DNA from 3 places in the Mesorhizobium sp. M7D.F.Ca.US.005.01.1.1 genome. Region 1 is predicted to be linked to each of the others. Evidence: riboswitches for the same ligand, from Rfam matches in the RefSeq annotation. Region 1 holds a riboswitch; each other region holds the start of a gene.
What was found. Region 1 has a riboswitch for cobalamin ahead of bluB (5,6-dimethylbenzimidazole synthase). Riboswitches for the same ligand answer to the same signal wherever they lie in the genome.
Positions count from the first base shown of each region.

Region 2: linked by a shared signal. The riboswitch ahead of EJ076_RS23780 (DUF1636 family protein) and the one ahead of bluB (5,6-dimethylbenzimidazole synthase) in region 1 are both predicted to bind cobalamin.
Region 3: linked by a shared signal. The riboswitch ahead of EJ076_RS23575 (CbtB domain-containing protein) and the one ahead of bluB (5,6-dimethylbenzimidazole synthase) in region 1 are both predicted to bind cobalamin.

Region 1 covers NZ_CP034453.1:3,120,540-3,125,671, reverse strand. The annotation lists gene dxs (1-deoxy-D-xylulose-5-phosphate synthase) at 1-207, opposite strand, end outside; gene EJ076_RS14900 (pirin family protein) at 309-1,229, opposite strand; gene EJ076_RS14895 (DUF2277 domain-containing protein) at 1,272-1,538, opposite strand; gene EJ076_RS14890 (exodeoxyribonuclease VII small subunit) at 1,637-1,888, opposite strand; gene EJ076_RS14885 (histone deacetylase family protein) at 1,892-2,818, opposite strand; cobalamin riboswitch at 2,940-3,120, shown strand; partial or broken gene bluB (5,6-dimethylbenzimidazole synthase) at 3,123-3,797, shown strand; gene EJ076_RS14875 (hypothetical protein) at 3,902-4,885, opposite strand; gene EJ076_RS14870 (TetR/AcrR family transcriptional regulator) at 4,979-5,132, opposite strand, start outside.
Region 2 covers NZ_CP034453.1:4,900,327-4,905,458, forward strand. The annotation lists gene EJ076_RS23760 (NADH-quinone oxidoreductase subunit C) at 1-134, opposite strand, end outside; gene EJ076_RS23765 (NADH-quinone oxidoreductase subunit B) at 139-720, opposite strand; gene EJ076_RS23770 (NADH-quinone oxidoreductase subunit A) at 711-1,076, opposite strand; gene EJ076_RS23775 (winged helix-turn-helix domain-containing protein) at 1,408-2,607, shown strand; cobalamin riboswitch at 2,638-2,843, shown strand; gene EJ076_RS23780 (DUF1636 family protein) at 2,882-3,310, shown strand; gene cobW (cobalamin biosynthesis protein CobW) at 3,313-4,365, shown strand; gene cobN (cobaltochelatase subunit CobN) at 4,384-5,132, shown strand, end outside.
Region 3 covers NZ_CP034453.1:4,855,755-4,860,886, reverse strand. The annotation lists gene EJ076_RS23585 (MFS transporter) at 1-255, shown strand, start outside; gene EJ076_RS23580 (aromatic ring-hydroxylating dioxygenase subunit alpha) at 263-1,438, opposite strand; cobalamin riboswitch at 1,578-1,775, shown strand; gene EJ076_RS23575 (CbtB domain-containing protein) at 1,811-1,990, shown strand; gene EJ076_RS23570 (CbtA family protein) at 2,006-2,818, shown strand; gene cobU (bifunctional adenosylcobinamide kinase/adenosylcobinamide-phosphate guanylyltransferase) at 2,811-3,326, shown strand; gene cobO (cob(I)yrinic acid a,c-diamide adenosyltransferase) at 3,328-3,942, shown strand; gene cbiB (adenosylcobinamide-phosphate synthase CbiB) at 3,977-4,945, opposite strand; gene cobD (threonine-phosphate decarboxylase CobD) at 4,944-5,132, shown strand, end outside.

The DNA of each region.
Region 1 (5,132 bases):
GGGGGTGTTGAAGACATAGTGCAGCGCCACCGTCAGCTCGACCACGCCAAGGCCGGCGCCAAGGTGGCCGCCGGTGCGGGAGACGGCGTCGATCAGCTCGGCGCGAAGCTCGGATGCCAATTGCGGCAGCTCGCTCTCGGCAAGCGTGCGCAGGTCGGCCGGAATGCGGACCTTGTCGAGAAGCGGCGTATGCGGCGTTGCGTTCACGGGTGCTCAGGCTTTCTGTTCATCGGCGGGATAGGCCGCCAGACGGTGAAAGTAAATGCGTGCCAGTGACGCGGACGATCAGGTCCCCTCACCGATTTTCCTCAGCTTTCCGGCAGCGGAATAAACTCCTCCTCATCTCCAGGAACGATATCGAAGCGGCCTGTCTTCCATTCCTGCTTGGCCTGTTCGATGCGCTCCTTCGACGATGAGACGAAATTCCACCAGATGTAACGCTGCGAGCCGAGAGAGGCGCCGCCAAACAGCATGAAATGCGCGCCGGTGTCCGACGACACGACGATCTCGTCGCCTGGCCGAAACACCAGCAGCCGTTCCGCCGGAAAGACGTCACCTGATATCGAGACCTCGCCTTCCAAGGTGTAGATGGCGCGCTCCTCGGCATCGGCCGGGATTTTCACGCTGGCGCCGGGCGCCAGACGCAGGTCGGCATAGAGCGTCTCGGAGTCGGCCCTGACCGGGGATCGCAACCCCTGGAAATCACCAATCACGACGCGCCCGCTGACGCCCTCGGCGTCGATCTCGGGCAGCTGTAGTGCTGCGGTGTTCTCGAACACCGGCGCCACTTCTTCCTTGCCGTCCGGCAGCGCCAGCCATGTCTGCAGGCCGGAGATCGACATCGGCGCGCCACGCAACTCTTCGGGCGTGCGCTCCGAATGGACGATGCCGCGGCCGGCGGTCATCAAATTCACGTCGCCCGGCTGGATGACCATTTCGGTGCCGAGTGAATCGCGATGCCTGATCTTGCCGTCGAACAGATAGGTGACCGTCGACAGGCCTATATGCGGATGCGGACGGACATCGAGCGCCTGGCCGGCGCGCAGGATCGCCGGGCCCATGCGGTCGAAGAAGATGAAAGGCCCGACCAGCCGCCTCTTGGCGGTCGGCAGAGCGCGGCGCACCTGGAAACCACCAATATCCTTGGCGTTGGGGATGACCATCAATTCGATCTGGTCGCTGGCGAAGGCATCGCCGGCCTGTGGGTCGTTTCCGGGGAAGAAGCTCACGAGATGATCTCCTTGTCAGCGGTCAAAGGCCGCCTGGGCGCATCAAGCAAAGCGGATCGCCGACTTTGCTCGTAATTTGGCCGCCACCTGTTCGCGATTGCGAGGATGCTGATGGGTTTCCAAGGAATCGAGCAATTCGCGCGCCGAGGCGGCGATGGCTTCGACGGCGTGGTCGAAAGCATGCTGGTTCTGCTTCGAGGGCCGCGTCGTTCCGCTCAATTTGCGGACAAATTGAAGTGCGGCGTCGAGGACTTCGTCGTTGGTTGCGGGCGGGTCAAAATTGAACAGGGTCTTGATGTTTCTGCACATCGCTTCCGTATCTCCTCTTGTCCTGGAGCGCTTTCAATCGGGACGAACTCTATCCTCAGTCATGATCGTGTCCAAAAGTCGGTGAGACGGCTGCGGCCTCAGTCCGCGTCAAGCGGCTCCGTTCCAACCGGCTTGCCGTCGCGCGACAGCCTGATCTTCTCGACCTTGTCTTCAGCTGCCTTCAGCAGCCGGTCGCAATGTGCCTTCAGCGCCTCGCCGCGCTCATAGATCCTGATCGACTGGTCGAGCGGCACGTCGCCACGCTCCAGATCATCGACGATCTTCTCCAGCGCGTCGAGTGCCTGTTCGAAGCTCATCGCCTTGACGTCTTCGTTGGTCTCACCAGCCATCATTCATCCTTTCATCAGTCGCCCGACATGGGCGGCGACCGAAAATGCCAATCCTTGCAGATCGTAGCCACCCTCGAGCAGGCTGACGAGCCGGTTGCCGCTGTGGCGCGCCGCACGCTGCATCAGCTGGCCGGTCGCCCAGTCGAAATCGTCCTCGGTCAGGTTGATCTCGGCCAGCGGATCGCGATGGTGTGCGTCGAACCCGGCCGAAATGATGATCAGGTCGGGCGCGAAATTATCGAGCGCCGGCAGCACGCGCGAAAGGAAGGCATCGCGAAAGACCTCGCTGCCAGTCTGCGGCGCCAGCGGCGCATTGACGATGTTGCCGGTGCCGGTTTCGCTTTTTGCTCCGGTGCCGGGATAAAGCGGCATCTGATGCGTCGAGCAATAGAGCACCGTTGGATCGTCCCAGAAAATATCCTGCGTGCCGTTGCCGTGATGCACGTCCCAGTCGACGACGGCAACGCGCTCTACACCGTGTTTCTTCTGCGCGTAACGTGCCGCGATCGCTGCGGTGTTGAACAGGCAGAAGCCCATCGCCGTGGTCTTTTCGGCATGGTGGCCGGGCGGCCGGGCGGCGACGAAGACATTGTCGGCGCGACCTGTGAAGACATCGTCGACGGCAGCGTTGGCGGCACCGATCGCGGTGATCGCCGCCTGCCAGCTCTTCGGGCTGGCAGTGGTGTCGGCGTCGATGCGCGCGATCCCTTCGTCGGGAATGGCGGCGCGGACGCGGGCGATAAAATCGGCGGGATGCGCATAGAGGATGGTGGCCTCGTCGCCTTCCGGCGCCTGGACGCGATCGAGCCCGACAAACGCCTCGTCATCGAGCACGCGCTCGATGGCGCGCAAGCGGTCCGGCCGCTCGGGATGGCCGGGCGGCGTGAGGTGCTCAAGGAAGATCGGATGGGTGTAGAGACGAGTGGTCATCGTCCTAATCTAGTGACCCGGATCGACAAAGGCCATGCGCGGGCGGCCGATGGCTGGGGAAAATCACGCCTGCGTCCATTCGTGTCGCTGCGGGCATTGGCGTCCTCAGCGCTTCGGCGTAAGGTCACCGCCACTGCCTGGTGCCCGCCGCAAGCGGGAGAATCGGGAACACGGTTGAACTCCGTGGCGTGCCCAACGCTGTAAGGGGGACCGCGCCGGTAAATGCCACTGTCGATGACGGGAAGGCACCGGACGCGGGTTGATCCCGAGCCAGAAGACCGGCCTGGCAGGCATCGTCATCCGCATGGTCAGGCGGACGACATTGATTGCAATCGCAAGGGGACAAGCGATGCCGGAACACATGACTGCTCCTGTCGGCGACGGATTTGACCAGAACGCGCGCGATGCGGTCTATCGCGCCATGTTCACACGGCGTGACGTGCGCAGCCATTTCCTGCCCACCGCGCTCGACGATGAGGTGCTGGCGCGGCTGCTGCTTGCGGCTCATCACGCGCCGTCGGTCGGCTTCATGCAGCCTTGGAACTTCATCGTCATTCGCGACGCCGGGCGGCGGGAAAAGGTGCGCGACCTGTTCCTGGCAGCACGCGAACAGGAACTGCCGGCGATCGACGAAGAGCGGCAGGCGCTCTACCGCAAGCTCAAGCTGGAAGGCATCTGCGAAAGCGCGCTCAACATCTGTATCACCTGCGACCGGCAGCGTTCGAAGGGTTCGCCGCTGGGACGCTGGCACAATCCGGAGATGGACCTCTACAGCACCGTCTGCGCGGTCCAGAATTTCTGGCTGGCGGCGCGCGCCGAAGGCGTCGGTGTCGGCTGGGTCAGCATCATCGAGGCGCAGGCGCTGAAAAGCCTGCTGTCGATTCCCGAGCATGTGACGCCGGTCGCCTATCTCTGCGTCGGCCGTGTTTCCGAGTTCGCGCCAAAGCCGGACCTCGAAACGCATGGCTGGGGACGGCGGCTGCCGCTGCCCGAGCTGATCATGAGCGAGATTTTTTGCGGCCAGGGTGAGGTGCCGCTGAAGTCAACCGTGGCGCGCCTCAACGCCGTCGATGCCGCTCCGGATCAGCGTGTCGCGCCGGCTGTACCCCAGCGCGAGCCGCCGAAGGAGGCCAGCGCCTTGTCCTTAAGCTCCCTGAACTTCGACGACGCCTCGGCCAGCCGGGCGTCCCAGGCCGGATCAGGCACCTGGCCCTCTATGGTCTTGAAATAGACCTGCATCAGGCAAGCGATGGCGAAAGGCTCGATGAACGCCGCCTTGAAGGCCCAAGCGAAGACGATGGCGAGCACGAAGGCCCAGCCTGCGAGTTGCCCAGGCATCAGGAAAAGAATGGCGCCGGCGGGCGCCAGCATCAGCAGGAAGATAACGAAGGACACGCCCCACATGATGACCGCCAGCCAGACGGCGTTCTTGACCATGACCTTGCCGTTCTGGGCATAGAGCACCACGCCTTGGCGCGCCGTCTCGAACGGCGAGGCTGAATTGATGCGGATGTTGTAGCCGAGGATGATCTCGTCGACATAGGTCAGCGACAGGCGGATCACCGTGTTGATGAAGGAGACCAGGCCGCTCAGGCCCGGAATCGGCAAGAAGGCGGCGATGCCGCCGAGCAGGCCGGTGATGGCGCGGATGGCGCCCTTGACCAGTTGGTCGACGACGAAAAGGATGTTGGCCTCGGCAAAACGCTGGGTCACGATGTCCTTGGCGTAGGCGATCTGGTCCTGGCCGCCGGGAATGTCACGGCCGTCGACCAGATGGACCATGACGGCGATGTGGCCGGCCTTGACGACATAGAGGATATATTCGCGGATCCAGTAGACGGCGATCGAGACGATGCCGAAACCGACCACCCCGCCCCACAAGGCAAAGGACAGCGGCCCGTCGGGATCGGTGGAGATATGGCCGACGCCATAGCCGACGGAGGCGCCGGTACCGGTCGCCATGATGTAGGCCAGCGTGATGCCGAAATAGACGATCATGCGAAAGACAATGAACGGCCAGGTCCGCATCATGATGGACACCGACCTGCCGATATCGAAATCCCACATGCCCCGAATCTCCCTTCAGAGATGGTGGCAGAGGATGAACTCAACCAGGCGATTGTCAATTGCCAGCCGTGGCCTCGGGTCACGGCCGGGACTTCAGTTCGGTTGCGTATCTGGCCTTTTGAGCAGGCCTTCGAGCAGTTGCTTGAACGCCGTCACCACCTTCTTCGAAGTCGCTTCGGGGTCGTTCGAATTGGCGATCCGTTGCGCCGCCTGACTGCTCGCACCGTTGATCAGCCGCGAGGCCGTC
Region 2 (5,132 bases), 1.8 Mb from region 1:
AAGGTCATCACCTCGACCAGGTCGCGCGGCTCGACATGAACGGTAAGCTCGCCATAGGCGACATCAGCTTCGTTCACGCGGCCGATCAGCTTCTCGCCGAGATAGGTCGACAGTTCGCTCAGGGATGCGGTCATGGATTTACCGTTCGATCGTGCCGGTGCGGCGGATCTTCTTCTGCAGGAGAAGAATGCCGTAAAGCAGCGCTTCGGCGCTCGGCGGACAGCCGGGCACATAGATGTCGACCGGCACGATGCGGTCGCAGCCGCGCACCACCGAATAGGAATAGTGATAGTAGCCGCCGCCATTGGCGCAGGAACCCATCGAGATGACGTAGCGCGGCTCCGGCATCTGGTCGTAGACCTTGCGCAGCGCTGGCGCCATCTTGTTGGTCAGCGTGCCGGCGACGATCATGATGTCGGACTGGCGTGGAGACGCGCGCGGCGCGACGCCAAACCGCTCCGAGTCATAGCGCGGCATCGAGGTGTGGATCATCTCGACCGCGCAGCAGGCGAGACCGAAAGTCATGAACATCAGCGAGCCGCTGCGCGCCCAGGTGATAAGCGCCTCGGTCGAGGTGACGAGAAAGCCCTTGTCGGCCAGCTCATTGTTGATCTCGAGGAAGAACGGATCGTCCTCCCCCACCGGCCTGCCGGTGTTGGGATCGATGATACCTTTGGGCTTCGGCGCGACGAGGGTGCCTGAACTGTCGTTCAATCCCATTCCAGCGCTCCTTTTTTCCATTCATAGGCAAAGCCGATGGTCAGCACCGCCAGAAACACCATCATCGACCAGAAACCGAGCATGCCGATCTTCGAGAACGACACCGCCCACGGAAACAGGAAGGCCACTTCCAGGTCGAAGATGATGAACAGGATCGACACCAGGTAGAAACGGATGTCGAACTTCATGCGGGCGTCGTCGAACGAGTTGAAACCGCACTCGTAGGCGGAAAGCTTTTCAGGATCGGGATTGCGGTAAGCCACCAGGAAGGGCGCGGCCAGCAGCGCCAGGCCGACAACCAGCGCCACGCCTATGAACAGGACGATGGGCAGGTATGAGCTTAGAAGTGCGTTCATGCTCGGCTTTCCGTTGGCGCCAATCCACTTTGATTACAGCACCGGACCCTAATGCGGAAGCGTGACAGTTTAACCGCTGAACCGTTTTAAGGGCCTATGCTGCAACGCGGCGAGGGTTAGCGCAGCACTTCCAGCGAAGCAAGTCAAACCTTGTTCAAAACACTGACCTGGACGGCATATCCGGGGAAACTGGTCCGATCCGCTCCTGTTTGATTTCCTTCGTTTTTTACTCCACTTTTCTCTCCTGACATGGTTCCCGCCAAAACCCTGCTAGCATGGGCTGGAATCACCCATCCGACCCTCGGCCAAAACACTTCAAAGTGATGCCTGCATGAAGGAAAAGATCTCGCTCCCCATGGCCCGGCGCATCGCGCTTGCCGCCCAGGGGTTCCTCGATCCCCGTCCGGCCGGTACGCCCGACCGCCGGCATCTTGCCCGCACGCTCTCCCGCACCGGCCTGTTGCAGATCGATTCCGTCAGCGCGGTGGTGCGCGCTCATTATATGCCGCTCTATTCACGCCTTGGCCCCTACCCGCTCTCGCTGCTCGACAACGCGGCCGTGACGCGCAAGCGCACGGTGTTCGAATACTGGGCGCACGAGGCCTCCTTCCTGCCGGTCGAGACATATCCGCTGATGCGCTGGCGCATGCAGCGCGCCGAGCGCGGCGATGAAATGTATCTGGGGCTTGCCAAATGGGGCCGCGAGCACGCCGCCTATATCGAAGAGATCTACCGCCAGGTCGCCGATCGCGGCCCGATTGCCGCTTCCGCGCTCGAAGGCCAGAAAGGCTCGGGCGGCTGGTGGGGCTGGAGCCATGCCAAGCATGCCTTCGAATGGCTGTTCTGGGCCGGCCGCATCACCACGGCGCACCGCCGCGGTTTCGAGCGGTTCTATGATCTGCCCGAACGCGTGCTGCCGCAGGCGATCCTCGACCTACCGGTGCCGGCGGCCGAGGACGCGCACCGCGAATTGCTGCGCATTTCCGCCCGCGCCCATGGCATAGCGACGTCAGGCGACCTGCGCGACTACTTCCGCCTGTCGCCGGCCGACATGAAGGGCCGGCTGGAGGAACTGGTCGAAACAGGCGAGCTGCTGCCGGTGCGTGTCGAAGGTTGGGACAAGCCAGCCTATCTTCATAAAGACGCCCGTCTGCCCCGAAAGATCGAGGCCCGCGCCCTGCTGGCGCCGTTCGATCCCGTCGTCTTCGAGCGTTCGCGCACGGAGCGGCTGTTCGACTTCCACTACCGCATCGAGATCTACACGCCGGCCGACAAGCGGCAATACGGCTATTATGTCCTGCCGTTCCTGCTCGGCGACAGGATCGTCGCGCGCGTCGACCTCAAGGCCGATCGTCCGGCAAGTGTGCTGCGGGTCCACGCAGCCTATGCCGAGCCCGGCGCGCCGCCTGAAACCGCTGCTCAGCTCTTCGAGGAATTGAAGCAGATGCAGGGTTGGCTGGGCCTCGAGCGCATCGAAGTGACGCCCGCCGGCGATTTGGGCCCGGCGCTGGCCGACATCGCCGTGTCGTAAGCTCGCGTTGACACCGCCGCCCGCAAAAGCCTAAATCCGGTTCCAGATGGTCCCTTGCCCGCAACGGCAAGGGCTAAGAGGGAATGCGGTGCGGGGCAAAATCCCAAATCCGCGGCTGTCCCCGCAACTGTAAGCGAAGAGCCAAGGCCGAAAGCCACTGGGAATGGTCCCGGGAAGGCGGCTACCAAGGCGATGACCCGCGAGCCAGGAGACCTGCCGTCTGCGACTGTAGAATCCGATCGCCCGGCGGGTTTCCGGGCAAGGAGCCCGATTTTTGGACCACGACAGCAGTTTTTCGGCTGGCACAGCGGATGTTTCGTCCGGCCATGACGATGCCTTGGCCGGCGTCACCGTCATCGTCTGCGCCTCCTGCCGCGACGAAACCGGCTCCGACGCTCATCCCCGCGCCGGCGAATCGCTGGCGGACGACACGCGCCGCGCCGCCTCTGGCGACAACATTCGCATCCGCAGCGTCGAATGCCTTGGCAATTGCAAGCGGCGCCTGAGTGCCGCCATCCTGCGCGACGGTTGCTGGAGCTATGTCTTCGGCGACCTGACCGCGACCAGCGGCGCCGACCTCGTCACCGGAGCCAAACTCTTCGCCACCTCGAAGGACGGCCTGATTCCGTGGCGCGGCCGTCCCGATAGCCTGAAGCGTGGCCTCGTTGCCCGCATCCCTCCCCTCGACCTGCTGAAGGACTGACCATGACCGCTCCAGATTCGTCTGCGAACCTCTCCCGTGTTCCCTGCACCGTCGTCACCGGCTTCCTCGGCGCCGGCAAGACGACGCTGGTCCGCCATCTCCTGGAAAACGCCGGCGGCAAGCGTATTGCCATCATCGTCAACGAATTCGGCGACATCGGCATCGATGGCGAGATACTGAAGGGCTGCGGCATCGACACATGCCCGGAGGAAAACATTGTCGAACTGGCCAATGGCTGCATCTGCTGCACCGTGGCCGACGATTTCGTCCCGGCGCTCGACCAGATCCTCGCGCTGACGCCGAGGGTCGACCACATTCTGATCGAGACCTCGGGCCTGGCGCTGCCCAAGCCGCTGGTCCAGGCTTTCCAGTGGCCGAGCGTGAAAAGCCGGGTCACCGTCGATGGCGTCATTGCCGTGGTCGACGGGCCGGCATTGGCCGAAGGCCGCGTCGCCAACGACATGGACGCCCTGCAGGCGCAGCGCGCTGAGGACGAAACGCTCGATCACGACGATCCGGTCGAAGAGGTGTTCGAGGACCAGATCGCCTGCGCCGACCTGATCATCCTGTCGAAAAGCGACCTGATGGACGCCGCCGGCACCGCCCGCGCCAACGCCATCATCAACGAACACTCCGCCCGCGCGGTGAAGATCGTGCCGACGTCGCATGGCAAGGTCGATCCCTCCGTGCTGCTCGGGCTCGGTCTGGCCGTCGAGGACGACATCGAGAACCGCAAGTCCCATCATGACGGCGCCTTCGACCATGAGCATGACGACTTCGACACCTTCATCGTCGACATTGCCTCGATCGCCAATCCGGACGAACTGGCAAAACGCGTCGCCACCGTCGCCGAGGAAGAGAACGTGCTGCGCGTGAAGGGATTCGTCGAGGTCGGCGGCAAGCCGATGCGGCTCTTGCTGCAGGCGGTCGGGCCGCGCGTCAACCACTACTATGACCGCGCCTGGACCGCCACGGACGACCGCCGTTCGCGCCTCGTCGTCATCGGCCTGAAGGGGCTGAACCGCCCGGCGATCGAGCGTATACTCGCCGGCTGATTTCGGACACGGGTTGCGATGCACATCCTAACCACAACATCCGCCTCGCTCGACGACCTCGCCGAGCCGGTCGATCTGCGGCAGACGCCGGCGGATGTCGTGGCCCTGTCCTTCACCGACAGCGATCTTGCCGGACTGGCGGCGGCCTGGAAAGCCGATGCTCACCGCCTGCCCTCGATGCGGCTGGCGGCGCTTCGTGACCTGCGCCACCCCATGTCCGTCGACCTCTGGGTCGACAGCGTCGCCCGTCACGCCAAAATCATCCTCGTGCGCATCCTCGGCGGCTACGACTGGTGGCGCTACGGCTGCGATCAGCTTGCCTCGACCGCCCGCGAGCGCGGCATAAAACTGGCGCTGCTGCCCGGCGAATGCCGCGACGAAGACCTAAGGCTGATTGAAGCCTCGACGCTGCCGCGCGAGGAGTTGGACGGCCTACTCGACTATTTCCGCGAGGGCGGCCCGGCGAATATGAGCGCGCTGGTGCATCGGTTGGCGCGGCTGGCGGGGGCGCAGGCAGAAACTGTCGAGCCGGTCGCGGTCCCAAAAGTTGGCTACTACGAACCCAACCGCGGCGTCGTCCCCCTCCCCCTCGAGGGGAGGGTCCGGCCGCAGGCCGGGGGTGGGGTCCTCTCCGAAGCACGCCGAGCTAAAGAAACACCGCGCCCGGTCCTACCGACCCCACCCGGCCCTGCGTGCCACCCTCCCCTCGAGGGGGAGGGAAAGGTCGTGCCGATCCTGTTCTACCGCTCGATGCTGCTGGCCGCCGA
Region 3 (5,132 bases), 1.7 Mb from region 1:
CTCTGCGGCGCCTTCTTCACCATTGCGCTCGACGCCCTCGGCTCGACCGCCTTCATGCGCTCGGTGCGCTCCTATGAAAGATCGCAGATGGCGGCGGTCTATCGCACCTATCTCGACTTTTCCGAGCTGACGCCGCCGCTGGTCTATTCCGTGGTGCTGGCCTTTTTCGGCCTGGGCTCGGTGTTCGTCACGCTCGGCCTGCTGGCAGCGGTTTGCGGCTTTGTGACGTGGCGCTATCTGCCGAAATCGCTTTAGTCGCCGGCTAGGCGCTTGCCTCGCGTGCCGCATGCCGCTCGCGCACCCAGTTGTGGAAACGGTGCAGGTCGTATTCCTCGGGCATCAGCACGCCCGCCATGTGGCGCATCGAGTGCAGGCCTCTCTGGTTGACCTCGCAGATCGTCGCATCCTCCTCCAGCACCTGCGTGCCGAAGGCGACAATGTTGTCGATGTCGGTCGTGGCGAGCGCTTCGGGCGAAAACAGCCATTCCGCGACAAGCTCGGTCTGCTCGGGGCCGAGCGGCACCAGCCGGACTGACCTGACATAGTCGACATGGCCGACGACGAACATCGACGGCAGGCTGGTGGCGTATGTCTGGCCCGCAGTGCGCTCGGCCGGTGTCAAGCTCGAGAAGACCGGCCCATGCGCCTGGCCGTCGCGCGACCAGGTTTCGGCGCCGGCGCGCAGGCCGCCGGAAAACTCCGGCGCGCCATTGTCGGCATGGCGAACCCATTCGGGATCGTCGTGACGGCCCATCAGGCCGCGGCCATAGATTGGCACCAGCCGCGACAGCTCCTTGTGGACGCCCGGGCAATGCAGGCACTCGTTGAAGTTTTCCCAAAAAATCTTCCAGTTGCAGTTCATCACCTTGCGCAGCACATGGCCGCTCACCAGCGTCTCCAGCGGCCAGTTGCCGAGATCGCCGGAGGCCGGATCGAAGGATGCCTGCGCCGAACCGGCCGCGTCCTCCTGCAGATTGACGAAAACAAAACCTCGCCACACCGAGAGTGCGACGCGATAGAGCGAGTGGTCGGCCTTGTCGAAGCCTTGCGGCAGCGATTTCGACGGCACGCGCACGAGGTCGCCACGCAGGGAATAGGACCAGGCGTGGTAGGGGCAGGTGATCAGTCGCGCCTTCAGCCGGCCTTCGCTTTCCTGGCAAAGCTGCGAGCCGCGATGGCGGCAGGTGTTGTGAAAGGCGCGCAGCTCGCCGGTCTCGTCCCGCAGCACGACGATGTCTTGCGTGCCGATGCGGAATCTGCGGAAAGCCAGTGGTTGCGCAAGGTCGGCCTCGCGGCAGACGAGCAGCCAGCTTCGATACCAGATGGCGTCGAGATCTTTTTGATAGCTGCCTGCATCCCAATAGGCTGATGACGGCAGCGTCGGTTCGGCCCGGGTCAGGCCATTGTAGGGATCGCGCTCGCTGGCAATGGGCTGCATGGCTGGCTTCCTCTAGAGATGCCAGCCGACACCCGGCCAGGAAAATTGTCAATTGCGGCACCGGCAGCTCTCGGCTGGTACGACGCATTCGCGATGGTTGCCGGCGGAATTTGGTTTGCCGGGGGCGAGGATTCTGCCTATAGTCACCAATGTCGTCGGTTCCATTTTGGAGCCAAGAGGGAATGCGGTGCGGGCGAGTTTCGCCCAATGCCGTGGCTGCCCCCGCAACTGTGTGCGGTAGTCCTCTCCATATGCCACTGAAGATTTTTTCTTCGGGAAGGTGGGGAAGGGCGCTGATCCGCGAGCCAGGAGACCTGCCGGCGACAGGAAACTGACTTCGATGCCCTCGGGTGGAGGGCGAAAGGACAAGATATGACTACCGCTTCCGTCTCCCTCGGCGCCTCCGTCTCCTCGCAGTCGCGCTTCATGCAGCTCGCTCTTGCTGCGTTTCTCGGCATTTTCGTGATGGGCTTTGTCGGCTTCTCGCATATCGATGCGGTCCACAATGCGGCTCACGACTATCGCCATTCGATGGCGTTTCCCTGCCACTGACGAGGATCTGACATCATGAACCTGTTTCGCAACGTCGTGTTCATCGCGGCGATCGCAGGGCTCGTGGCCGGCGTCGCTCTCGCCTGCATGCAGGCCTATGCCACCGTGCCGCTGATCCTGAAGGCGGAAGTCTACGAACAGGCCGGCGGCGGCCACAGCCATGACCATGCCGCCGCGCCAGCGGTGCCTGCCGATGCCAGCGGCAACGCGATGAACTCGGCCGCGCCGGCAACAAACTCCATGAGCGCTGCCACGCCGGCACCGGCGGAAGCGGCGGCTCCGGCGGAAGACGAAGGCTGGGCGCCGGCAGACGGTTTCGAGCGTTTTGCCTTCAGCGTGCTTGCCAATATCGTCACCGGCATCGGCTTCGCCTTGATCCTGGTCGCGGTTTCGGAATTCGCCGGCGGCATCGGCAATTGGCGCCAGGGCGTGTTCTGGGGCCTGGCCGGCTTTGCCGTGTTTACGCTGGCGCCTGGCCTCGGCCTGCCGCCGGAACTGCCGGCCATGCCGGCTGCCGACCTCACCCAGCGCCAGATCTGGTGGACGGCAACCGTGGTGGCGACCGCCATCGGCCTTGGCCTGATCGCGTTCCGCAAGTCGCTGCCGCTGGCGATCCTGGCCGTAGCGTTGATCGTCGCACCGCATATTGTCGGCGCGCCGCAGCCCGACAGTTTCGAGACGGCGATTCCGGAAGGCTTGCATCACCAGTTCGTGGTGGCGGTGACGGTGACCAATCTGGTGTTCTGGCTGGTGCTCGGCGCGGTCGTCGGCGTGGTGCGCGGCCGCTTCACCGGCACGGCGACCAGCCTGCGCGACAGCTTTGCCTGACAGCAAGGCCCTGACCTTCCTCATCGGCGGTGCGCGCTCCGGCAAGAGCGCGCACGCCGAGACCTTGGCGACGGGTTTGCTGCCGCCATGGACCTATATCGCCACGGCGCAAGCCTATGACGACGAGATGCATGAGCGCATCGCGTTGCACCGGTCGCGGCGCGACGAAGGCTGGACGACCATCGACGCACCGCTCGATCTCGCCGGCGCGCTCGGGGCCTTGCCTGACAACCAGCCTGTGCTTGTCGACTGCCTGACGCTGTGGCTGACCAATCATATGCTGGCCGATCACGATATCGAGCTTGAATGCCGTCGGCTGGCGGATGTGCTGTCTCGGCCGCGCGGACCCTGGTTCGTGGTGTCCAATGAAGTCGGCCAGGGTATCGTGCCGGATAATGCACTGGCACGCCGTTTCCGCGACGCCGCCGGACGGCTCAACCAGCAGGTCGCTGCTGTCGCCGATACGGTGCTGCTGATGGTGGCGGGGCTGCCGCTCAAGGTGAAATGATATGACCGACATCGACGATAAGGACGAAGAACGCCACCGCGCCAAGATGGCCAAGCGCAAGGCGGTGCAGGATGCCGAAGTGGCGAGCAAGACGGTCGAGAAGGGATTGCTCATCGTCAACACCGGCCCGGGCAAAGGCAAGACGACAGCCGCCTTCGGTCTCGCGCTGCGGATGCTCGGCTACGGCAAGCGCGTCGGAGTCGTCCAGTTCATCAAGGGCAAATGGCATACCGGCGAGAAAGACGCCTTCGCCGCCTTCGGCGATCGCGTCGTCTGGCACGCGATGGGCGAGGGGTTCACCTGGGAAACGCAGGATCTGAAGCGCGACATCGCCGCGGCCGAAGCCGCGTGGGCCAAGGTGCTTGAGCTGATGGCCGATCCGTCGATCAGCCTTCTGGTGCTCGATGAACTCAACATTGCGCTGCGCTACGACTATCTCGATCTCGACAAGGTGGTTGCAGCGCTGAAAGCGCGGCGCGAGGGCCTGCACGTGGTCGTCACCGGCCGCAACGCCAAGCCGGCGCTGGTCGAGGCCGCCGACCTCGTCACCGAAATGGGCGTGACCAAGCACCATTTTTCCGCAGGCGTGAAGGCCCAGCAAGGTATCGAGTTCTGAGAGCTTTTACCCCCCAAAAAAAGGGAGGGTGAGATCAGGCCACCATGAAAATAACCGCGACCAGCCCAAACAACGCGATCAGCAGATAGTCGGCGACGCGATAGAGTTTCAGCGCCTGCCTTATGTCGGCGCTGTCGGCTTCGCGCCGCCCGCCTTCGCCCATGAAGACGTCGTCGACCAGGACGCCGCCATAGAAGCGCGGCCCGGCGAGCGCCAGGCCGAGCGCACCGGCCATCGCCGCTTCGGGCCAGCCGGCATTGGGCGAGCGGTGTTTTTTCGCGTCGCGCCACACCGCATGCCAGGCATTGCGCGGATCGGCGCCCCTGACCAGGAAAGCCGCCAGCACGATCAGCAGCGCCGTCACCCGCGACGCCGGCAGGTTGATCCAATCGTCGAAGCGCGCCGCCGCCCAGCCGAAGGCCTCGTGGCGCGGGGTGCGGTGGCCGATCATCGAATCGGCGGTGTTGGCGGCCTTGTAGGCAGCGCCGCCGCCCAGGCCGCCGACGCCGGTCCAGAAGGCGGGGGCAACGATGCCGTCGGAAAAATTCTCGGCCAGGCTCTCGATCGCCGCGCGGCAGACACCGGCCCTGTCCAGTGTTTCGGGATCGCGGCCGACGATTCGCGAGACGGCCACGCGACCCAAAGCGAGGCCACCGGTATCGAGTGCGTCCGCCACCGCCTCGACATGCTCGTAAAGGCTCTTCTGCGACAGAAGCGACGTAGCCAGAAGGGCAGTGATGAATAGCCCAATGGGAACGAACCAGAGCAGGACCTGCACGCCGAGGCCAACTATCGCCGGCACCAGCACGATGACCAGCAGCGCCTGGACACCACGCTTGCGACGCAGCGCGTCGGGATCAGTGGCGTGGTTGAGCCTGCGGTCAAGAAAGGATATCAGCCTGCCGAACCACGTCACCGGATGGCCGATGGCGCGAAACAGCCAGTCCGGGTAACCGAGGGCGAATTCGACGGCCAATGACAGGAAAGCGATCAGGACTGACATGAAGCTTCTTGAAGGAGCGGTGGACCATGGTGGAAGTCTTGGCCGGGCGAGGGCGCTTTTCCCCAACGCTTCGCGGCCTTTCGTCGACCTCTCGACCGGTATCAATCCGCACTCCTATCCGCTTTTCGACCTGCCCGCCACCACCCTGTCGCGGTTGCCGGAAGCCGCGCGCACGCGTGACCTGATA